3 regions of the Tropicibacter sp. S64 genome follow, and region 2 is predicted to be linked to each of the others. Evidence: riboswitches for the same ligand, from Rfam matches in the RefSeq annotation. Region 2 holds a riboswitch; each other region holds the start of a gene.
The links. A riboswitch is a leader RNA that binds a small molecule or an ion and turns the genes downstream of it on or off. The one in region 2 is predicted to bind cobalamin.
Positions count from the first base shown of each region.

Region 1: linked by a shared signal. The riboswitch ahead of ACP159_RS24870 (CbtB domain-containing protein) and the one ahead of ACP159_RS17320 (CbtB domain-containing protein) in region 2 are both predicted to bind cobalamin.
Region 3: linked by a shared signal. The riboswitch ahead of ACP159_RS24800 (DUF1636 family protein) and the one ahead of ACP159_RS17320 (CbtB domain-containing protein) in region 2 are both predicted to bind cobalamin.

Region 1 is NZ_JBNAGK010000025.1:18,105-25,596, forward strand. It holds gene ACP159_RS24855 (cobyrinate a,c-diamide synthase) at 1-438, shown strand, start outside; gene cobA (uroporphyrinogen-III C-methyltransferase) at 435-1,151, shown strand; partial or broken gene ACP159_RS24865 (DUF1636 family protein) at 1,148-1,447, shown strand; cobalamin riboswitch at 1,545-1,757, shown strand; gene ACP159_RS24870 (CbtB domain-containing protein) at 1,796-1,969, shown strand; gene ACP159_RS24875 (CbtA family protein) at 1,987-2,715, shown strand; gene cobF (precorrin-6A synthase (deacetylating)) at 2,774-3,541, shown strand; gene ACP159_RS24885 (class I SAM-dependent methyltransferase) at 3,628-4,374, opposite strand; gene ACP159_RS24890 (ABC transporter substrate-binding protein) at 4,499-5,629, shown strand; gene ACP159_RS24895 (FecCD family ABC transporter permease) at 5,672-6,721, shown strand; gene ACP159_RS24900 (ABC transporter ATP-binding protein) at 6,715-7,492, shown strand, end outside.
Region 2 is NZ_JBNAGK010000011.1:17,523-25,014, reverse strand. It holds gene ACP159_RS17335 (cytochrome c-type biogenesis protein) at 1-85, shown strand, start outside; gene ccmI (c-type cytochrome biogenesis protein CcmI) at 82-1,218, shown strand; gene ACP159_RS17325 (histidine phosphatase family protein) at 1,219-1,761, opposite strand; cobalamin riboswitch at 1,797-1,928, shown strand; gene ACP159_RS17320 (CbtB domain-containing protein) at 1,951-2,163, shown strand; gene ACP159_RS17315 (CbtA family protein) at 2,173-2,883, shown strand; gene ACP159_RS17310 (class I SAM-dependent methyltransferase) at 3,107-3,733, opposite strand; gene ACP159_RS17305 (protein-disulfide reductase DsbD family protein) at 3,801-5,870, opposite strand; gene ACP159_RS17300 (DUF2933 domain-containing protein) at 6,111-6,383, opposite strand; gene ACP159_RS17295 (L,D-transpeptidase) at 6,536-7,108, shown strand; gene ACP159_RS17290 (c-type cytochrome) at 7,133-7,492, shown strand, end outside.
Region 3 is NZ_JBNAGK010000025.1:4,626-12,117, forward strand. It holds gene bluB (5,6-dimethylbenzimidazole synthase) at 1-391, shown strand, start outside; gene cobO (cob(I)yrinic acid a,c-diamide adenosyltransferase) at 559-1,170, opposite strand; cobalamin riboswitch at 1,209-1,415, shown strand; gene ACP159_RS24800 (DUF1636 family protein) at 1,508-1,906, shown strand; gene cobW (cobalamin biosynthesis protein CobW) at 1,908-2,963, shown strand; gene cobN (cobaltochelatase subunit CobN) at 2,975-6,271, shown strand; gene ACP159_RS24815 (cobalamin biosynthesis protein CobG) at 6,268-7,398, shown strand; gene ACP159_RS24820 (precorrin-8X methylmutase) at 7,399-7,492, shown strand, end outside.

The DNA.
Region 1 (7,492 bases), on a different contig from region 2:
CCCGGCGGTTACCCGGAGCTGCACGCCGGCAGGCTGGCCGCCGCCGAGACATTCCGTGCCGGTGTCCGCCGCCACGCCGAGACCCGCCCCGTGCATGGCGAATGCGGCGGCTACATGGCCCTGGGGAAGGCGCTGATCGACAAGACCGGCACACGTCACCGGATGCTTGGCCTCCTTGGCCTCGTCACCAGCTACGAAAAACGCAAGTTCCATATGGGCTACCGCCGAGCCGTGCTGCAAGCGCCGATGCCCGGTCTTGCGCCCGGCACGGCGCTGCGCGGGCACGAATTCCACTACTCGACGATCCTCGAACAGCCCGATGCGCCGCTGGCCGAGGTGCGCGATGCCGACGGCAATCCGGTGCCCGAGACCGGCTCCCGTCGCGGTTACGTCTCGGGCACGTTCTTCCACCTGATCACGCAAGAGGAAACCGCATGACGCACCTCGTCAGCTTTGTCAGTTCCGGCCCGGGCGATCCCGAGCTTCTGACGCTCAAGGCCGTGGACCGGCTCAAACGCGCCGACGCGGTGCTTTTCGACGATCTGTCCTCCGGGCCGATTCTCAGCCATGTGCGCAGCGGCGCCGACCTGATCGCCGTGGGCAAACGCGCCGGACGCCCCTCTCCCAAACAGGATCATGTGAGCCGGTTGCTGGTGGACTATGCGCGGCAGGACCAGCAGGTGGTCCGGCTCAAATCCGGCGACAGCGGTCTCTTTGGCCGGCTGGAGGAAGAGATCACGGCGCTGCGCGACGCGGGCATTCCCTACGAGATCATTCCCGGCGTGCCCTCGGCCTGCGCCGCGGCCGCCGCCGCCGGCATTCCGCTGACCCGGCGACTGACCGCGCGCCGGGTGCAGTTCGTCACCGGCCATGACGTGACCGGGCAGTTGCCCGAGGACGTGAACCTGGCTGCGCTCGCGGACCCGGGTGCGACCACGGTGGTGTTCATGGGCAAACGGACCTTTCCCGGACTTCTGGACCTGCTGCGCGACGCGGGCCTGCCCGACAACACGCCGGCGATCCTGGCCGAGGGGGTCAGCACCCCTGTCCAGCGTATCGAGCGTCACACGGTGAAATCCCTGGCAGACCGATTGGCCAGTGAGATCAGCGACCGGCCCGCCGTGATCCTTTACGGACCGCTTGCGACATGACCTGCCCGACGGTCACGATCTGCCGCAGTTGCCCGCTGGGCCAGTCGGATTTCGCCGAGCGCCTGCAGGCCCGGCTGGGGACAAATGCCCGCGTGGCGACCCGCGACTGCATGTCCGGCTGCGCACGCCCCTCGACCGTGGCGATCCGCGCACCGGGCAAGACAGCTTACCTGTTTGGCGATCTGTCCCCGGATGCGATTCCGCTGATCGAAACCTTCCTGCAGCACTACGCGGCCTCGCCCACGGGCGATTTCAGGGACGCGCGCGTTCTGGGCGATCTGCGCGTCAAGGCGATAGCCCGCATTCCGGGCTCACCAAAGTCGCAACCCGGCGATTCCACGTCGCTCTGCGCCTTCGGAAAACGGGTTTTTCTATTGACTGTCAGAGCGTTGCAAAGCCATATTCACGTGTGGCGTTCCGGCCCTTCGGGGTCGGTACAAATGGGAACAGGGAAGCCGGAACACGGCAAAGCCCCGACCGCCCCCGCGACTGTATGCGGCGAGCTCCTTTCGAAAACCCACTGCCGGAGCGGCAACGCTCGGTGGGAAGGGGAAAGGCAAGCAATGACCCGTGAGTCAGGAGACCGGCCACAAGACCTGAAACCGTAACGGCCGTCGGGTGTGACGGCCAAGGAGCAAAAAACCATGTCTCAACTCATCGCCAACCGCCGTGCGCGGGTTCCATCCGACACGCTCGGCATTGTCTTTGCAACGCTTCTGGGCCTGGGGATCGTTTTCCTGGCAGGTCATGCGCAATCGGCTGCCCTGCATGACGCGGCGCACGATATCCGTCACGGCACCGGCTTCCCCTGCCACTGACGAACATCTGACACTTGATGAACATTCGTATGCTGACCGGCGGACTGATCGCCGGCTGTGCCACCGGTATTCTCGCGGGGGCGCTGCATTTCGCGTTCCTGCAAGATATCATCCTGCAAGCCGAACTCTATGAATCGGGCGAACTCGTCCATGCTGCCGGCGCCGAACCGGAGGCGCTTCACGGCGCGGGCGAAGCCCGTGAACACACGCACGAGGCCGAAGCCCATGAGCACACGCACGCAGGTGCAACCGGGACGTTCACCCGAAATGCGCTGACGCTGCTCTTTGCCTGCCTGATCTATTCCGGCTATGGCCTCGTCATGGCCGCAGTCTTTCAGGCCATACGCGGGCGGGGCCAGGCAATCACCCCTGTCCAGGGGGTGCTCTGGGGACTTGCGGGGTTCGCGGTATTCCAGATGGCTCCGGCGATGGGCCTGTCACCGAACCTGCCGGGAACAGTCTCGGAAGACATCGACCTGCGCCAGTCCTGGTGGTTTGCCACGATCGCCGCGACGGGGATCGGCCTCGCGCTGATCTTCCTGCGTCCCACATGGGTCAGGATCGCCCTGGGAGCCGTGCTGATTGCCATACCACATGTGATCGGCGCACCGCAGCTTTCGGACTTCTTCGGGGTCGCGCCCCCGGAACTGTCCGCTCTATTCGCGACCAGGGTGATCGGCGTCAGCTTTGTCTGCTGGGCGGTTCTGGGCACGGCGGTCGCGCGGTTGACGGAGCCGGGACAGTGAGACAAAGGCCCCGGGCGGGCGATCCGCGTGTCCGGGGCCCTCTCGGGGGATGAAGATCATGGATGACCTCTGGCTTGTCGGCATCGGCACGGGCAGCCCCTCGCATATAACGCTCGCCGGGGTGAACGCGTTGCGGGACGCCGCGCTGATCCTCGTCCCCCGCAAGGGCGCCGAGAAGGACGACCTTGCAGAAATCCGCCATCGCATCATTGCCGAAACCGGATCGAAAGCCCGCATCGTGCATTTCGAATACCCTGTCCGGGACGCGGAGTTGCCCTATCAGGAGCGGGTGAAACACTGGCATGACGAAATCGCCCGCCGTTGGCAGGCCGCTCTCGCCGACGTCGATGTGACAGGTCCAGTGGCTCTGCTGGTCTGGGGCGATCCGTCCCTTTACGACAGCACCCTGCGTATCGCCGAGCGGCTCGATCCGGCGCCCCGAGTGCGCGTGATCCCCGGCATTACCGCCATACAGGCCCTGACAGCCGCGCATGCCATTCCCTTGAACAGTGTCAACGGCGCGGTGACGATCACCACCGGCCTTCGGCTGCGAACGGACGGACTTCCGACCAACGCCGAAACTATCGTCGTCATGCTGGATGGGCTTTGCACCTTCCGGGACCTGGCACCCGAGGGCTGGTACATCTGGTGGGGCGCTTACCTGGGATCGGACCAGCAGATTCTGGCCAAGGGCGCATTGCCGGAGGTCGCGGACAGGATCGTCCGCCTTCGCGCGGACGCGCGCAGGCGGCACGGCTGGATCATGGACAGCTACATCCTGAAACGCGTGGAAGGATCGCTGCGAAACCCGGCCCAGGATCATTGACCGCGTGCGGATGAAAGTCGGGAGCCAAGCCTGCCAGATCGGGACCACTCCTTGGCGCCCGCATCAAAGCCCGACTTTGCTTCGGGTCACGGGCGCCTGGCGCTGATCGCGTAGCGGTGTTCGGATTGGCGGAGCAGGACCTTGCGCCAGCCCAGTTGCCGCGCCTGAGCCCGGTGGATGCGCCCCAAACGCCGGTCGATGCAAATGTCTGTAAACCCGGCCTGTGCCAGCAGCGCCGCCACCTGATCGGCCCGCGCACCATTGGCGAAATACACCTGTCGCAAGATGCGATGGTGTCTGGCCGTAACGCCGTGATCGGTGATTTGCCGTTGCCCGAACAGCCGCGCCACCCAGCCCTTGGTCACGAAATCCCCGTCCACCACCAGCACCTGACCGCCCGGGGCAAGCACCCTGTACCACTCGGCAAAGGCCGCCGCCGGGTCGACCAGCGTCCACACGAGGTGCCGCGTCACGATCACATCCATGCTGCTCGAAGGCAGCATCGTCCGCTCGGCATCCGCCTGCAGGAAGGTCACGCCCGGCAGCTTGGCGCGCGCACGATCCAGCATCGGCTGGGCCCAGTCCAATCCGGTGACCTCGAACCCCATCTGCATGCAAAGCCGCGCGATTTCGCCCGTTCCCGATGCAAGGTCCAGCAAGCGCCGCCCCTGCGCCTCCCCCAGATGACGGCGAAACAGAGCCGCCCAAGCCGCCATTTCCGCGCCGTTGGCGATCTTGTGGCCCGGGTCGTTGTCAAAGGTCGCGGCCCGGTCCGACCAGTATTCGCGGATCTCGTCTCGGATGTCTCGGTTCGTCTGTCTCGGAGAGATCATGGAGGCACTCCTCAGTTGGCGAAGGCAGGTTTCTTTTAGTCGACAAATTTTGTCAACTTATATATTGACTCTTTTTGTCGGATATTTCATCCCAAGGCGCAGAAACGGAACAGAGGACGCGAACATGACCTTTTCCCACTTGCTTGGCGCCACGGCGCTGGCCATCCTGCCGACGTTTGTGCTGGCGGACCCGATCACCGTCACCGACATCACCGGGCGCGAGGTTACGCTGGACGGCCCCGCCGACCGGGTGATCCTTGGCGAAGGGCGGCAGATCTTTTTCGCCGCCGTTCTGGATGGCGAAGACCCGTTTGCCCGCGTCGTCGGCTGGCGCGACGACCTGCTTCAGGCCTCCCCCGAAAGCTATGCGCTCTATGCCGAGAAGTTCCCGCAGATTGCCGACATCCCGACCTTTGGCGGCTTCAAGGACGGGACCTTCGACATCGAACAGGCGGTCGCGCTGGACCCAGACGTGATGATCCTCAACCTCGAAGCCAAGGCCGCAACGGATGAGGCCGGGTATGAAGAGAAACTGGCCAAGGTCGGCATCCCGATCGTCTATGTCGACTTCCGCGAGAAGCCGTTCGAGCACACCGCCCAGTCGATGCAGATCATCGGGCAACTCTTCGGGAAGGAAGACCGCGCCGCCGAGTTCAACGCCTTCTACGAAGCCCAGATCGCCCGCGTGACCGATGTGATCGCGGCGCAGGAAGACCTCGACCGCCCGCTGGTCTTCGTCGAGCGTGCAGGTGGCTATTCCGAGGACTGCTGCATGTCCTTCGGACACGGCAATTTTGGCACTTTCGTCGAATTGGCCGGGGGGCAGAACATGGCAAAGCCCTTCATCCCCGGAACCTTCGGCACGATCAACGCCGAACAGGTGATCGCGTCGGACCCCGACCAGATCGTCGTCACGGGTGGCAACTGGGAGGCTTATGTTCCCGGCGGCGCATGGGTCGGCGTCGGGCCCGGCTCGGATCAGGCAGAGGCGCGCAGAAAGCTGGCCGCACTGATGCAGCGTCCCGGCTTCACCGGCGTCAAGGCGGTGGAAAACGGCGACGTCCACGCGATCTGGCACCAGTTCTACAACAACCCTTACAGTTTTGTTGCCGTGCAGCGGCTGGCCACGTGGCTGCACCCGGACCTCTTCCCCGATCTCGATCCCGAGGCGACGCTGGCCGAGCTGCACGACCGCTTCCTGCCGGTGGACTATCACCCCGGCTACTGGGTCTCGCTCGACGCGGCCACCAACTGAGCCTGCCGGCGGCCTCGCGCCGCCGGACCTACCGGAGCCCCCATGACGACCCTCACCACGAATGCGGCCGCCTATCGCGGCCTTGTCACGCGGCGGATCGCGATCCTGACCGGCCTGACCGCGCTGCTGATCCTGTCGCTGGCCGTGGACGTATCGCTCGGCCCTGCTCGCTATCCGCTGTGGGACGTGCTGCGCACGATCCTCACCCCCGGCACCGCCGATCTGCAGATGCGTGTGGTCGTCTGGGACATCCGCATGCCGATGGCCTTACTCGCGATCACCGTCGGCGCAAGCCTGTCGCTGGCGGGCGCGCAGATGCAGACGATCCTCGCGAACCCGCTGGCAAGCCCCTTCACGCTGGGCCTGTCCGCTGCCGCCAGCTTTGGCGCGGCGCTGGCCATGGTGCTGGGCGTCGCGCTGTTTCCCGCGGCAGTGGCGCTGATGGTGCCGATCAACGCCTTTGCCATGGCGATGGCGGCGTCCCTGCTGATCTTTGGCCTGTCGACCTTGCGCGGCGTGACCGTGGAAACCATCGTCCTGCTGGGCATCGCGCTGGTCTTCAGCTTCAACGCCGCGCTGGCCCTGCTGCAATACTTTGCCAGCGAACAGGCGCTGTCGGCGGTGGTCTTCTGGACCATGGGCAGCCTCACCAAGGCAACCTGGGCCAAGGTCGCCGTCACCGCCGTGATCCTTGCGGTCTGCACACCGCTGTTCGCCCGCCGTGCCTGGGCGCTGACGGCCATCCGGCTGGGCGAGACCCGCGCCGCCGCCATGGGTGTGCCGGTCAAGCGCCTGCGGCTGGAATCCCTGTTCCTCGTGTCGTTGCTGGCCGCCGTTCCGGTCAGCTTCGTCGGCACGATCGGCTTCATCGGCATCGTCGGCCCACACGTGGCACGGCTGCTGCTGGGCGAGGACCAGCGGTTCTTCCTGCCCGGCGCGATGCTGTCGGGGGCGGTGATCCTGTCGGCAACCTCGGTCCTGTCCAAGGCCATCCTGCCGGGCGCTGTCCTGCCCATCGGCATCATCACCGCGCTGGTCGGCGTGCCCTTCTTTGCCGCCCTGATCCTGACGAAAGGACGAACATCATGGTAAGCCTTGCCCTCGACCATCTTGGCGCGCGCTACGGCCGCCATCAGATCCTGACCGACGCCTCCACGCCGCAGATCCGGGGCGGCAGCCTGACCGCCCTAGTCGGCGCCAACGCCGCCGGGAAATCGACCCTGTTTCGCCGCATCGCCGGGCAACTGCGCGGCGCCGGTGCCGTCCACCTGACCGGGGCCGGCATCGACGACCTGCGCTACATGCCGCAGGACACCGGCATGAGCGCCGCGCTTACGGTCTATGAATCCATCATCCTCGCGCTGAAACAGGGGGCCGGTGGCTGGCGCCTGTCTGCTGCCGAACTGGCCGCCGTCGATGACGTTCTCCAGAGGTTCGGGGTGGCCCATCTGGCGGACCGTCAATTGCCCGAGCTCTCGGGCGGACAGCGGCAGGCGGTCAGCATCGCCCAGACGCTGGTGACCCGCCCCAAGGTCGTTCTGATGGACGAGCCGACCTCGGCGCTGGACTTGTATCGCCAATATGAGGTGCTCGACGCGCTGCGGCGCTATGCGCTGGACACCGGCGCAGTGGTGATCCTGGCCTTGCACGACCTCAACCAGGTGATGCGCGCCTGCACGACGGTGATGGCGCTGGCCGGCGGGCGAATCCTGGCTACCGGCCCCACCCTCGAGATCCTGACGCCCGACCTCATCGCCCGGCTCTACGGCATCGACAGCCGGGTCGAGCGCTGTTCTCGCGGCTGCCCCATGATGATCGTCGATGGCCCCTCGGACCACTGGTCCAGCGCCGTGCAGCGTGTGG
Region 2 (7,492 bases):
ACGCACCGACGCGGCGCTCGATCCCGAAGACGAGGCGCGCATTGCAGCGGCCATGGACCGATACAAACAGGGAGGATCGGAATGATCTGGGGTATTTTCGCCATCATGGCGATTGCTGGTCTGACCATCGCGCTGTTTCCGATGCGCCGGGCAGGCATGGCACCGGTCTTGCGCGCCGACGCCGTGCCGGCGGTTCTGGTCGACCAGCTCGAAGAAATCGACCGCGACATGGCGCGGGGGCTGGTCTCTGCACCCGAAGCAGAGGCCGCAAGGCAGGAAATCCGCCGCCGCATGGCGCAGGTGCTGCGGCGCGCTGATCGGCAGACCGTCACGACGACAGGCGGGCGCGGCGCGCTGATCCTCGCGGCGGTGTTTGTCCCGGTCATGGCCTTTGGCTACTATTCGTTCGCCGGTGCGCCCGACGTGCCGGCTGTGGCCTTCGCCGACCGCGCCGACGAGCGCGCCGACACGCGACGGATCGCCGATTTGGCTGGGCAATTGCGCGAAAGGCTGAGGGCCGATCCCGACGGCGGCCCGACCGATGGCTGGATGTTGTTGGGCCAGACCTATGCGCGCATGGGACAATTCGACGAAGCCGTTACCGCCTTCCGGACGGCCTCTGGCCGTGACGACGCGGTTTCGGCGACATGGTCGATGCTGGCCGAGGCGATGATCCGGGCCAATGACGGAACCGTCACGCCGGACGCGGTGACCGCTTTGAACAGGGCGCTGACGCTGGACCTCTCGAACCCGGCGGCGGCGTTCTACCTTGCGATCGCGGACGCGCAGGCAGGAGAGGTCGGGGCAGCTCATGACCGCCTGACGGCGCGACTGGCCGAGACGCCGGGCTACCAGCCCTGGATGGACACCTATATTGCGCAGGCGAATGCATTCGCACAAACACTCGGCCGGGCGCCCATCGCGTCGCGTGCGCCTGTTGCCCGCAGCCCCAGTGCCGCCGATGTCGCCGCCGCACAGGAGATGAGCGAAGGCGACAGGGCGGTTTTCATACGGTCCATGGTGGATCGTCTGGCGACGCGGCTTGAGGATGAACCGGATGACGTGAACGGATGGCTCAGGCTGGCGAATGCCTATGGCGTGCTCCAAGAGATGGACAAGGCGCGGGACGCTTACCTTCGCGCGGATGCGCTGTTGCCCGAGGGCGATGCGCGCAAGGCAGAGGTCAGGGCAAGCATCGCACGTCTGGAAAACCCGTGATCAGTCCGGGTTACCGGGCCGCCATGTCCATCGTTGACCGTCGTGTACCAGGTGGATCGGGGCGAGAGGATGGATATCCAGCCGGAACCCGGCAATAGGCGGCAGGTCCAGCGCGCTGACAATGACTCCGCGCAGCACGGGCGGGGCCGCCAGAGCCACCACACGATCTGCCGACGAGGCCGCCATCTGGTCCAGCCAGGGTCGTACGGTCGCGCAGAGGTCTGTCAGGGAGGTACCCCCGCCGGGGCGAGCTTCGGGGTCACGGGTCCACAGTGACAGTGCCTCGGGATCGGTGGCGGCGACTTCGTCCAGGGTCATGTCTGTCCAGTGCCCGAAATCCTGCGCGCCGAGCGCCGCGCAGTCGTTTGGCTGCAATCCAAGCTCCAAGGCCAAGACACCGGTCCCTGGCGCGGTCTGGCAAGCACTGCCCCCAAGCCGGCCAGAGAGGGTACGTGCCCGCTGTACCTGCGCAGCGCTCATATCCGCGGCAAGGCGAAAGGGGTGATGCGCAGACATGGGCGCGGCAACGAGGATCAGGCGCATGGGGGGCTTTCGTACAGGCGAGGCAAGAAAATGTTGGCAGCTCGAGGCATTCTGGCCTATCGATCAGACACAGGGGAATACGGAAGCCGGTGAAAATCCGGCACGGTCGCGCCACTGTGATCGCGCAAGCGTAAGTCAGACACGGATCCCTGGAAAATACTCATGACGCGTCATCAGAAGGAGTACCAAATGACTGTCGCAACCCGTCCCGCCGTTTCGAGCGATCTTCCCGCCATCCCTATGCGGGACATTGCCCCTTGGGCGATCCTGGCCGCGCTGCTGGCTGTCCTGCTGGTCTATTTCGTTGGTGCAGAGCAGGGCGCATGGTCTGTTTTCGCCGGGACCGACGTGCACGAATTCGTGCACGATGCGCGCCACCTTCTTGGCTTTCCCTGCCACTAAGTTACAGCGATGACTCGTCTTCTTGTGCTCGGCCTTCTGGCCGGGCTGTTGGCGTCCGTGGTGACGTTCGGCGTGGCGCGACTTGTCGGTGAACCTGCGCTGGACGCGGCCATCGCGATGGAAACCACCGACAGCCACACACACGCGACAGATACGCCGGATCTTTCCGATACCGGCGGCATGTCGCGCCATTTGCAGGCTGGTCCTGGATTGTTCGTCGGTCTCGCCGCCGTGGGCGTGGCCCTGGGCGGGATCCTGGCAATCAGCTTTGCCGTGGCGCGGGGGCGGATCCTGCATGGATCGACACGGGCCACGGTGGCCTGGATCACGGCGTTGGGCTTTGCCGCGGTGATCGTCGTTCCCATGCTGAAGTTTCCGGGAAATCCGCCAGCAGTTGGCAACCCCGAAACGATCGGGGCGCGCACCCTGGCCTATTTCGCCTTTCTGGCGCTGTCGTTGGCAACCCTCGGGCCGGCTGTCTCGGCGGTGAAAGGGATCGCTTCGCGACGACGCAAGATGCTGATCGGGGCGGGGATCTACGCAGGGGTCATGTCCGGGGCAGCGATCCTGTTGCCCTCGTTCCACGAGGTGGACCCGGCCTTTCCGCGCGATCTGCTCTGGCAGTTCCGGGCATCGACATTGGCGGTGCAGGCAACGCTGTGGGCCAGCACGGGGATCGCCTTTGGCTGGCTGGTCGAACGGTTCGGCCAATCCATTTGACGGGAGGTGTACAGATATCGGCACGGTGACGTTCAGAAAGTAACCTTCACGTTCGGTGCTTGCGGCGGAATTCCGGCGCGACCAAAGCGTTGCCAGATCAGCGAGTTGTTTCCCGATGTCAGGGCCGCAACTGGCCGTCCGCACGCGCGACTGGCCAAGACGCGTGGTTTGCGCGCAAGGCAGAGGTTCAGGCAATACTGGCGCAACTCGGGGGAGACTGAGGTCAGCCGACCCGACGGATCAGGCTAAATTGAAAAGCTTGCTCCGCGCCTTTCGGGGTTTGGTGGAGGTGGCGGCGATGCGCCACCGGCGCGAAACTGTCTGCCAAAAGCACCGCGATATTCTCGGGGCTGTAGCGGACGACCGGCAGGCCGCTGCACCGATCCGGTCCGTCCGGCGCAAAAGTGGCTATGATGGCATGGCCATCGATCCGGACGGCGCGTGTCAAGCTCTCGATATAGGCGGCTCTGTCGGCGGGGTCGGTGAGAAAGTGGAATACCGCCCTGTCATGCCACAGGTCGTACTGTCGCGTCGGCGACCAGGTGGTGATGTCTTTACACAGCCAGGTCAAGCTGCCCCCTGCGGGCCCCAGCCGGTCTCGCGCGGCATCCAAGGCCACTTGCGACAGGTCCAAAATCGTCACGTCGCGCAGCCCCATCGCCAGCACGGCGTCCGTGAAACGGGACATGCCGCCGCCTATGTCGATCACCGACGCGCCTCTGGGAATTCCGGCCATCCGAATTAGGTCGAGCGAAACTGTCGGATCGTCCTGATGCCAGCTCAGGCTGGTCTCGGGCGTCTTGCCGTAGACGGTGTCCCAGTGTTCTTTTCGATCGACTGACATGGCCATGCCCACTGACGCGGATCTGCAGACCAACTAAAGGTCCAACATATTCCATATACATAATGTTTAAATGTCAGTTCGGCAAGGTTGCCCGATCGAGAGCCTTCAGCACGGATCGGTCCGTCAGGATTTCCGACAGGACGATACCCTCTGGCGCGCCCGGTCCATAGACGACGTTGAAGGGGATGCCGTAACGGTCGAAGCTTTCGAGATAGCGCGCAATCGACTCGTCCGGGCGCGTCCAGTCGGCCTGCATGAGGGTGATGCCGTCAGCGGACAGCGCCGTGCGCACCGGGTCGCGTTCCAGCACCAGGGCTTTGTTGGCCTTGCAGGTCAGGCACCAATCCGCAGTGACATCGACAAAGACGACCTGCCCGCCCGACACCTGCCGCGCGATCTCGGCGCGGGCAAAGCTTTGCCAAGCCAGCGCGCTGCCGTCCGGCGCGGGGGAGGCGGCGGGCGTGGACACGAAGGGAGCGGCCACCAACGTCACAGCGACCAGAAGCGCCGCGCCAGACAGGCGCGGACCCGGTGACAGGCGGCTGAGCGACAGCAACCCGGTCACCGACAGCGCCAATGCCAGCACGATGAGCGCAGTCCACGGCCCGGCGACACCGCTCATGACCCAGACCAGCCACCCGAGCGTGGCCAACAGCATCAGCCCCAGAACCACCTTGACCAGCAGCATCCAGCGCCCGGGCTTCGGCAGGCACGTCACCACTCCTGGCCACGCCGCGACCAGCAGGTATGGCAGAGCCAGCCCCAGCCCCAGCGCGGTAAAGATCACGGCGATATCGAGACCCCGACCGGCCAGCGCAAAGGCTATGGCGGTGCCCAGCAGCGGCGCGGAACAGGGCGTGGCCATGACCGCCGCGAAAAGGCCTGTGGCAAAATCTCCGCCGCCGTTATTGGCCATCCATGTCTGGAGCCTGGACGGCAAGGAAATCTCGAACGCGCCCAGCAGGTTGCCGGAAAAAACCGTCATCACGACGATCAGACCTGCAAGGAAGACCGGGTTCTGGAATTGCAGACCCCAACCCACGGACACACCCGCCCATTTCAATCCGTAGAGTACCGCCGCAAGCGCCCACATGAAGGTGAGGACCCCGGCGGCGGCGGCAAGAAAACCGCGGCGGATGCGCGGGCGATCCTCTGAGCCGTGGCGCAGGACAGACGAGAACTTGATCGACAGGACGGGCAGCACGCAGGGCATAACGTTCAGGATCAGACCGCCAAGGAAGGCAAGCGCGGCGATCCCGGCCAGCATCCCCGCCCCGGTCCTCCGCGTTGCCAGACGAAAGGGCGGGGCAGGGGCGCTTGCCACCTTTGTGGCTGGCACCGTAAAGGCGCGGGTGTCCCCGTCGGTCACTGTGATACGCGGTGTCTCGGGCGGGCCAGAGGACAGGATCGGGAGCCGCGCCCAAAGCAGGCGTCCGTCTTCGCCCAGCCGAATGTCGGGTGCACCGAAGGTGACGCCGTCACCGGCCTCGGGGAAGATGTCGGGCGCGTCGAAGGCCTTGGTGCTGCGCAGCGCGACGGTCAGGCTGCGGGCCGCGTCATCCACATGGAATTGCGCCGAGGTGATGCGCGGAACGGGGGCCATTTGCGGGACCTTGTCCACGAAACGCGCAATCCTGTCGGCAGAGGTCTGGTCGATGCCGCTGCCCGGCGGCAGGTCGAGCGTCAGGACGAAATCCTCAGGCACGCAGATGTCGGAGCATACCAGCAGCGACACGGCCGCGTGCAGCCGGGCCGCGGTGCCGGGCTGTTTCAGCGTGATCCGCAAGGGGAACACAACCTCTCCATGATAGCCGAAATTCTGGATGCCGAAGGCGGTGAAGCGTTCCGGTGCAGGCCATTGAAAATCGACTTCGGCGATGTTGGTCGAGCCGGACCAGTCGACCCGGGGCGGTGTGCCGACCTCTCCCGGCGTGCGCCAATAGGTCTTCCATCCCTCGGATATGGTCAGGTCCAACCCGGCGGCCAAGCTGCGTGATCCCGGCGCCACACCGTTTTGCGCGGTGATGAGCCGGGCAATGACAGGGGTCGAACGATAAACGTCCGACGTGGCGGCCAAGGCCCCGCTCGCAATCAGCGACAGGGCGGTCAGAAACCCGACAAAATACGTCTTCCGGCGCAGCATGGTCACGTCAGTTTCCCGTGTTCAGAACGAATCCTGTCCGGCCATCTGCGCAACGCAGTTGTGCAACGCCGGGCGACGATCCGTCCACGATCTCGCAGCCAGGGGGAAGCAAGGCCGCGACCGTATCTCCACCCTGCGTCGACAGGGCTGAGGGCGAACGGAAGCAGTCACTGAGCGTGGCAGAACAGCCCGACACAACCGCCATTGCCCCAAGCACAAAGACGCGAGGGGTCAAGTCCTTCAGGCCTCCTCGGGGCGGCGCTCCGAGCGCGCCTCGGATTTGGCAGTGTCGTGGCTGTGGCACGATTTGCCCATCATCTTGTGCATGACAAGGTGCGCACCGACGCATAGCACCAGCGGCGCAAAGGCCAGTGCATTCGATCCCAGCCCCGACAATGTGCCGCCGCCGATGAAATATCCGGCGATCGGCAGCAGCATCACGGCGCAGCAGGCCATCATGCCCCAATGCATCAGCTTTCCTGCGCCCCTGGCAGAGTGCCTGTCATCCTTCATCGCCCAATCCTTTCGCGGTGTCGTCGATGGCGGTTATGCCACCCTCCGGCAGCGGAAGGTCAAGGATACAAACAGATACATTTCTCTGGCCCTGCTGCGATTGATGTGTGCGGCCCGGCCTGTATCTATCATTGCCAAAGTTGACGGAGGGTATGACCATGACCAGACAGAAACAGACGCGTCGCGCCGTTCTGCGCGCGGCCATGGCCTCTGCCGGTCTGATCGGAGCGCCGGGCATCCTGCGCGCCGCCGGGGATGTGCAACGGCGCAACATCTCGGCATTTCGGACCCATGACTGGCATGACCATTTCGATAACCTTGGCAAGGGCATCATCATCGCCGACACCGCCAGCAAGATGCTGCAGCACTGGACTGCAGAGGGTGAAATGCGGATCTATCCGACATCGGTTCCGCTGACGGATGAACTGACCAAGCGTGGCTACACCGAAGTCGTCGAAAAACGCAAGAATCCCGGCTGGGCGCCGACCCCGTCGATGCGCGAACGCAACCCGGAATGGCCCGCATATGTCGAGGGCGGCGACCCGACCAATCCCCTGGGAACACGGGCGCTATACCTGTCATGGACCTACTACCGGATCCACGGAACGCAGGACACGCGCAAGATCGGACGCAAGTCCTCGAACGGTTGCATTGGTCTCTACAACCGACAGATCGAAGAGGTCTACGACCGCGCGCCGCTTGGCACACAGGTCAAACTGATCTGAAATCAAACAAGCAGGACAGACAAGATGGACAAGTTGACGGGCCTGATCGGGGTCGTTCTGATCGGTGGTGTCGCGGCACTGGGATGGCAGGTGTTTGGCGCGCAGGACGCGCCGCAAGGGCATTCGATGGTGCCGCCGGACACCAGCAATATTGCTGAAGGTGCGCCCATTGCCGAGGTCTCTCTTCCCGATGAACTGTCGGCCAGTGCAAAGCTGGGCAAGACCATGTTCGAAGCGGCCTGCGCCAAGTGTCATGGCGATAACGCCGCAGGACAGAACGGCATCGCGCCGCCGCTGGTCCACAAGATCTACGAGCCGAACCATCATGGCGACATGGCCTTTCTCATGGCAGCCAAGAACGGCGTGCAATCTCATCACTGGAAC
Region 3 (7,492 bases), on a different contig from region 2:
GGCCAAGGGCTACGCCGCCGAAGACCGCGCGGCCTATGAAAAACTGAAGCTCGCCGGGTTGAACGAGGCACCCGAACATCTGGCGATCTTTACCGAGACCGCCCCCGCCGAGGGGCGCGGGCTGGGCCGCCAGACCATGCCGCAAACGCTGGAGCAATCGACCGCAATGGCAATCCATGCCCTGTGGCTGATGGCGCGGGCCTGCAATATCGGGGTGGGTATGGTGTCGATTGTCGACCCGGACGGCATCGAGCGGCTTTTCGAATCTCCGAAGACGTGGCGCTTCACCGCATATCTTTGCATCGGCCGCCCCGGTTTCGACGACGACACACCCCTGCTGCACCGCACCGGATGGCAGGAAAACACGGCGACGCTCTGGCAGAACCGCTGATCACCGCAGCCTCAAGAATCAGCGATCATGGGCCGCTCGCAAGCGGTCGAACCATTCCAGAAGTCGTTCGAGCCTTGACGGTCTTGATTTGGCAAAGCCGCCCGGACGTCGTGGTCAGCCAGTTGCCCTGAACAACACCCTGCGCCACGGATCAATACCGCAGCCGTTCAGAATTCAACGCCCGGCTGTGCCTTGACCCCGTCCCGGAAGGGATGTTTCACCAGCGTCATCTCGGTCACCAGGTCAGCCGCCTCGATCAGTTCCGGCTTGGCGTTGCGGCCGGTCAAGCAGACATGGGTCATGGCCGGCTTGTCATGCAGCAGGAAATCGACCACCTCGTCGATATCCAGATAATCGTAGCGCAGGGCGATGTTGATCTCGTCCAGCAGAACGAAACAGATATCCGGATCGAGTATCTGTTCCCTGGCGATCTTCCATCCATTCTGCGCCGCCGCGATGTCGCGCTCGCGGTCCTGCGTTTCCCAAGTGAACCCCTCACCGGAGACGAAGAAACGGCATTCGTCGGCAAACCGTTCACGCAGGAGGGTCTTTTCGCCAGTGTCCCGATTGCCCTTGATGAACTGCACAACCGCGCAGGGCATGCCATGGGCGATGCAACGGAGGACCATGCCAAAACCCGACGACGACTTGCCCTTGCCCGCGCCGGTATGAACGAGGATGAGACCCTTTTCCTCGGTCTTGGTTTCCATCATCCGGTCGCGCGCGGCCTTGATCTTGCGCATCTTCTCGGCGTGGCGGGCATTTTCGTCTGCGATCAAATCGTCATCCTCTTGCTTGACAAGGCCCCGGGTTTCGGACCATCTGGCGGTGTGTTGGTGCCTGTCTATACAGGTGAAAAGGGAATGTGCAGCCGCCTTCTTCGTGGTCAAGCACAGCCGCCCCCGCGACCGTGACCGGAGACGGCGACTCGGGACCACTGGCGAAAGCTGGGAAGGTCGAGCCGCCAAAGGGCAAACGCCCGAGATCCGCAAGCCGGGAGACCTGCCAACACAAGCCGAATGAAACCGGACGGGGTGTTCCGGTGTCGGGATTGAGCCGACACCATCGGCTTGTTCCGCCATCAGAGCCGCGTCCCATGACCATGGGACCGAGGATATGACGATCAGGCCGGAGAGCCCGACAGCCACAGAACTGCTGGTATGCGTGAAATGCCGTCGCGGGCAGGAACTACCCGGGGACGCGCGCCGCCCCGGACAGGCGCTCTATGACGGGCTGACTGCGCTCGATTGCCCCCATGGCCTGCGCATCACTCCGGTCGAATGTCTGCAAAACTGCGATTACGGCTGCACCATCGCCCTGCGCGGTGGCGATGCGAAATGGACCTACGTTTTCGCGAATGTCGATGAAGGGTCTCATCCGGAAATGATCCTGTCCGGCGCGGCGCAATATCACGACAGCACGGATGGCGTGATCCCGTGGCGCGAGCGCCCGGAGCACTTCAAACGCAACTGCATTGCCCGCATCCCCCCTGTCACCCAGACTGAGGAGGCCTGACATGACCACCCTCGCGAAACTTCCCGTCACGGTGATCACCGGCTTTCTCGGATCGGGCAAGACCACGCTGATCTCGCACCTGATGCAGAACCCCGGCGGCAAGCGTCTGGCCGTTCTGGTCAATGAATTTGGCGATGTCGGCGTCGATGGCGAAATCCTCAAAGGCTGTGCGATCCCCGATTGCCCGGCCGAGAACATCCTTGAGCTGGCCAATGGCTGCATTTGCTGCACCGTGGCCGATGACTTCATCCCGACAATCGAGGCGCTGATGGCGCTCCATCCGCGCCCGGAACACATTCTGATCGAAACCTCGGGTCTGGCCCTGCCGAAGCCGCTGCTGAAGGCCTTCGACTGGCCCGATATCCGGTCCAAGATCACCGTCGACGGCGTGATCGCGCTGGCCGATGCGGAGGCCGTGGCGGCGGGGCGGTTCGCCCCCGACGTGGCCCGTGTTGACGCGCAACGTCTGGCGGACGACAGCATCGATCACGAAACGCCGCTCTCCGAAGTGTTCGAGGACCAGATTTCCTGCGCCGATATCGTCCTGCTGACCAAGCCCGATCTGGCCGGCCCCGAAGGCGTCGCCAGGGCCAGGAAAATCATCGCCGCCGAGGCCCCGCGCCCGCTGCCCATCGTGGAGGTTGCCGAGGGCGTGGTCGATCCGCGCATCATTCTGGGCCTTGAGGCCGCCGCCGAGGATGACATGGATGCGCGCCCCTCGCATCACGACGGGCACGACGACCATGAACATGACGATTTCGACTCGATCGTCGTCGATATCCCCGAACTGACCGATCCCGCCGATCTGGTCCGCGCCATCGAACGCCTCGCCGATCAGAACAACATCCTGCGGGTCAAGGGCTATGCCAGCGTCGCGGGCAAGCCGATGCGTCTGCTGGTGCAGGCTGTGGGCGCGCGGGTGCGTCACCAGTATGACCGCCCGTGGAAGGCCGACGAGGCCCGCTTGGGCCGTCTGGTGGTGATCGCCGAGCATGACGACATCGACGCCGACGCGATCCGCGCCGTGCTGGCCCCCGCCACGCAAGCCGCCGAGTAAGCCCACCCGCCATGCACGTCGTCTTTCGCGAAAGCCATGGTCTCGAAGAGACCGACACGCCCACCGATCTGGGGCAGGACCCGGCAGAGCTGCTTGTCCTGTCCTTTTCGGACAGCGACCTTGGCGCGTTCGCGGAAGGCTGGCGGCGGGGCGGTGGTCCGGACGGTCGCCTGCCCAGCCTGCGTCTGGCGAACCTCTCGGCGCTGCGGCACCCGTTGTCCGTCGACACATATGTCGAAAACACGCTGTCGGGGGCCAAGGGCATCCTGATCCGGCTGATCGGCGGCGTGCCCTATTGGGACTACGGCGTGCAGCAGGTGAGGGCCTTGGCGCAGGCCAAGGGGATCGCGGTTGCCGTCCTGCCTGCCGACGGCCGCGAGGATACGCGGCTGGATGCGGTCTCGACCCTGCCGGTGTCGACCCTGCGGCGGCTGGCGCATCTGTGTGACGCGGGCGGCTCGGTGGCCGCGCAGGCGGCGCTGGCGCAAATGGCCTTGGCGGCGGGGCTTTATGCGGCGCCAGTGGGCGGAGCCAAGACCTTGCCCTTGGTCGGAGCCTGGACGCCGGGCGATGGCGTGGCCTGCCCGTTGCACGACATGCCGGTGGACGATGCGCCGCGCATTCTGCTGGTCTTCTACCGCTCCTACCTTGTCGCCGCCGATCTCGACCCGATCACCGCGCTTTGCACCGCGTTCCGTGCGCAGGGCTATCATGTGCGCGCACTCTTCGTGCCCTCGCTCAAGGCCCCCGAGGCGCGCGGCTGGCTGGAACGCCAGACCCGCGCCTATGCGCCTGATGCCATCGTCAACGCCACCGCCTTCAGCGGAAAGGGCGCGGGCGAGGCCTCGCCCCTCGATGCGGGCGAGGGGCCGGTGTTCCAGGTGGCGCTGGCCACCTCGACCCGCGACGCATGGGCCGAGGCAGAGCGCGGCCTCTCCCCCGCCGATCTGGCCATGCATGTGGTCCTGCCCGAGGTCGACGGGCGGCTGATGGGCGGGGTCGTCTCTTTCAAGCAGCCGGGTGTGCGTGACCCCGACCTGCAATTTTCGCGCTATGCGCACAGCGCCGATGCGGACCGCATCGCGGTGGTCGTGGCGCGAGTCCGCGGCTGGATTGACCTCGCGGCAAAACCCGTGGCCGACCGGCGCGTGGCGCTGGTGCTGTCCACCTATCCCGGCAAGGACTGGAACATGGGACATGCGGTCGGGCTCGACGCGCCCGCCTCCGCCCAGGCGATCCTGTCGGATTTGGCGGGCGCGGGCTATGACGTGGCCCCGGTCGGTGATCTGGAAACCCGCCTGCTGGCGCGGGACATATCCCTGCGGCTGACCGACTATCACCGCCTGCTAACCCGCCTGCCACAGTCCTTGCGCGACGACCTGACCGCCGCCTGGGGTGCGCCCGAGGAGGACAGCACCGTGCAGGACGGGGCCTTTCGCTTTGCCGCTGTCGGGACCGGGCGCGGCTTGGTCGCCCTGCAACCGGAACGCGGCACGCCGAAACTGCGCGATGACGAGTATCACGACCTGTCCCGCGTGCCCTGCCACGCCTATGTCGCCTTTTACCTCTGGCTTCAGGAGCAGGCCGACGCGCTGGTGCATATCGGCGCGCATGGCACGCTGGAATGGCTACCGGGCAAATCCGTCGCCCTTTCCGCCACCTGCTGGCCCGAGGCGCTGATCGGCGCCCTGCCCGTCATCTACCCGTTCATCGTCAACGATCCGGGCGAGGCCGCGCAGGCCAAGCGGCGCATCGGTGCGGTGACGCTGGGCCATGTGCCGCCGCCGCTGCGGGCCAGCAACACCCCCGACCGGCTGGCCCGGCTGGAGGCGCTGCTGGACGAGTTTTCCAACGCCGACGGGTTGGACCCGAAACGCCGCGACCGGCTTCAGGCCGATATCCGCGCCGAGGCGCAGGCGCTTGGCGTCGAGGACGATCTTGGTCTCGACCGCGCCACCTCGACCGCCGAGGCGATCACCCGGATCGACCGCTTTGTCTGCGACATCAAGGAAAGCCAGTTTGGCGAAGGGCTGCATATCTGGGGCCGAGTGCCCGCCGCGCAGGGCCAATTCGACGTGACGGACTCGGCGCAATCCGAACGCTGTGCGCTGCTGGCGGCGCTGGACGGGCGGCGCATCGCGGCGGGGCCGTCCGGGTCGCCCTATCGCGGACGCTCGGATGTGCTGCCCACCGGGCGCAACCTCTTCACCACCGATCCGCGTGCGGTGCCGACCCGCGCCGCCTATGCCCAAGGCGTCAAGCTGGCCGAGGAACTGGTGCGCCGCCACCTTCAGGAAGAGGGCGACTGGCCACGGGGCCTTATCGTCGACCTGTGGGGCTCTGCCACCATGCGCACCGCGGGCGAGGAATTCGCCATGGCGCTGCACCTTCTGGGTGTCCGACCGATCTGGGACAAGGGATCTGAACGCGTTTCCGGCATCGAAGTCCTGCCGATCGCCGAGCTCGACCGCCCCCGCATCGACGTGACCCTGCGGGTGTCCGGCCTGTTCCGCGACGTGTTTCCGACGCTGTCGGCGCTGTTTGCCCAAGCCACGCGGGCGCTCGCCGCGCGCGACGAGGCCCCCGATTGGAACCCCTACGCCGGTCAGGCCCCCACCGCGCGGGTCTATGGGCCTGCACCGGGCAGCTTCGGCCTTGGGATGGGCGCGGCGCTGGACCAGTTCACCCCGAAGGCGCGGGCACAGGCCGGACAAGCCTGGCTCGATGCCTCGTCCTGGGCGCTGGACGGCGATCAGGCCACGCGCGATATGCACGGACTGCGTCAACGCGTGGCGCAAGCCGACAGTTTCGTGCACCTGCAGGACCTGCCCGAAACCGATCTGCTGTTGGCGTCGGACTATGCCGCCCACGAGGCGGGCTTTGCCGCCGCGCAGGCCATCACCGGCGGGCAGGCGAGGCTGTACCATCTGGACGCCACCAAACCCGATGCGCCGCGTGCCCGCCTTCTGCCCGAGGAAATCGCCCGCGTCGTGCAGGCCCGTGCCACCAATCCGCGCTGGATCGCCGGGATGCGCGCGCATGGCTTTCGCGGCGCCGCCGAGATCGCGGCGACGCTGACCCACATGGCACAGTTTGCCCATCTGGCCGATGCGGTCGGCCCGCATCTCTTCGACGCCTATCACGCGGCCACCCTGGGCGACGCCGACACGGCGGCCTTCCTGCAAGAGGCCAATCCAGAGGCCTACCAAGCCATGCTGGACACGTTCCGCGCGCTGCACGAGGCCGGTCTGTGGCAGACCCGGCGCAACGCGATCCTCGCCGGGATCACAGAAGGATCGCCGTCATGAGTGCGCCGCCCATCGTCAAAGGATGGTGCCCCGGCGCGCATCGCCCGATGATGTCCGGCGACGGGCTTGTCGTGCGGGTGCGCCCGTTCCGGGCCGAGCTGACGGCCGCGCAGGCCTTGGCGCTGTGCGATCTGGCCGAGCGCTTCGGCAACGGCACGCTTGACCTGACCTCGCGGGCGAACCTGCAATTTCGCGGTGTGGCCGAGGCAGACCACGCAGCGCTTCTGGCGGAACTGGACGCGCTGGGACTGATCGACGCCGATCCGGCCGTCGAGGGGCATCGCAACATCCTGATGCCGCCGGACTGGGAGCAGGGCGACCTGACCGACCGGCTTTATACCGCGCTGCTCGACACGCTGCCCAGACTGCCCGACCTGCCGGAGAAGATGGGCTTTGCCCTCGATACCGGGCGCGGCGCGCATCTCCGGGCCGGGTCAGCCGATTTCCGCTTCGAACGGGACAACCATGGCGCCCTCCTCCTGCGGGCCGACGGCGCCGCCAGAGGCCATCCGGTAACGGAAGACACCGCCATGCAGGCCCTGACCGAGATGGCCGATTGGTTCATCGCCACAGGTGGCCGCGACACTGGCCGCATGAGCCGTCATCTCAGACAGGTTGCCCTGCCCGGCGACTGGCAAACCGCTGCCCCAAGACCTGACGGCGTGCCGTTGTCGCCCGGCCCCGCGCCCGATGGCCCGATCCTCGGCGCCGCCTTTGGCAAGATCGACACGCACGCCCTGCGCACCCTTCTGACATCGTCCAAGGCCACCCATCTCCGCCTCATGCTGAACCGGCTCTTCTGGCTCCGGGGCGCGCAGGTCACAAACGCCCCCGGCTTTGTCACCAAGGCCAATGACCCTGCGTTACGCGCCCATGCCTGCCCCGGCGCACCGTTTTGCCCGCAGGCCACGGTGGAAACCCGCCCACTGGCCACGCGGCTGGCGCGGCAGACCAGCAAGCCATTGCATGTCTCGGGCTGCGCCAAGGGATGCGCCCTGCCGCGCCCTTGCGCCCTCACCCTCACTGGCCGCGACGGAGCCTTTGACCTTGTCGAAAACGGGGCGCCATGGGACGCGCCCAGCCGGACTGCGCTGGACCCGACGACCCTCACCCTGAAAGACCTCTGAATGCCCTATACCTACGAAAAAGACGGCGCGGCGATCTATGCCGAAAGCTTTGCCACCATCCGCGCCGAGGCCAATCTGGCGCGTTTCGATGCCG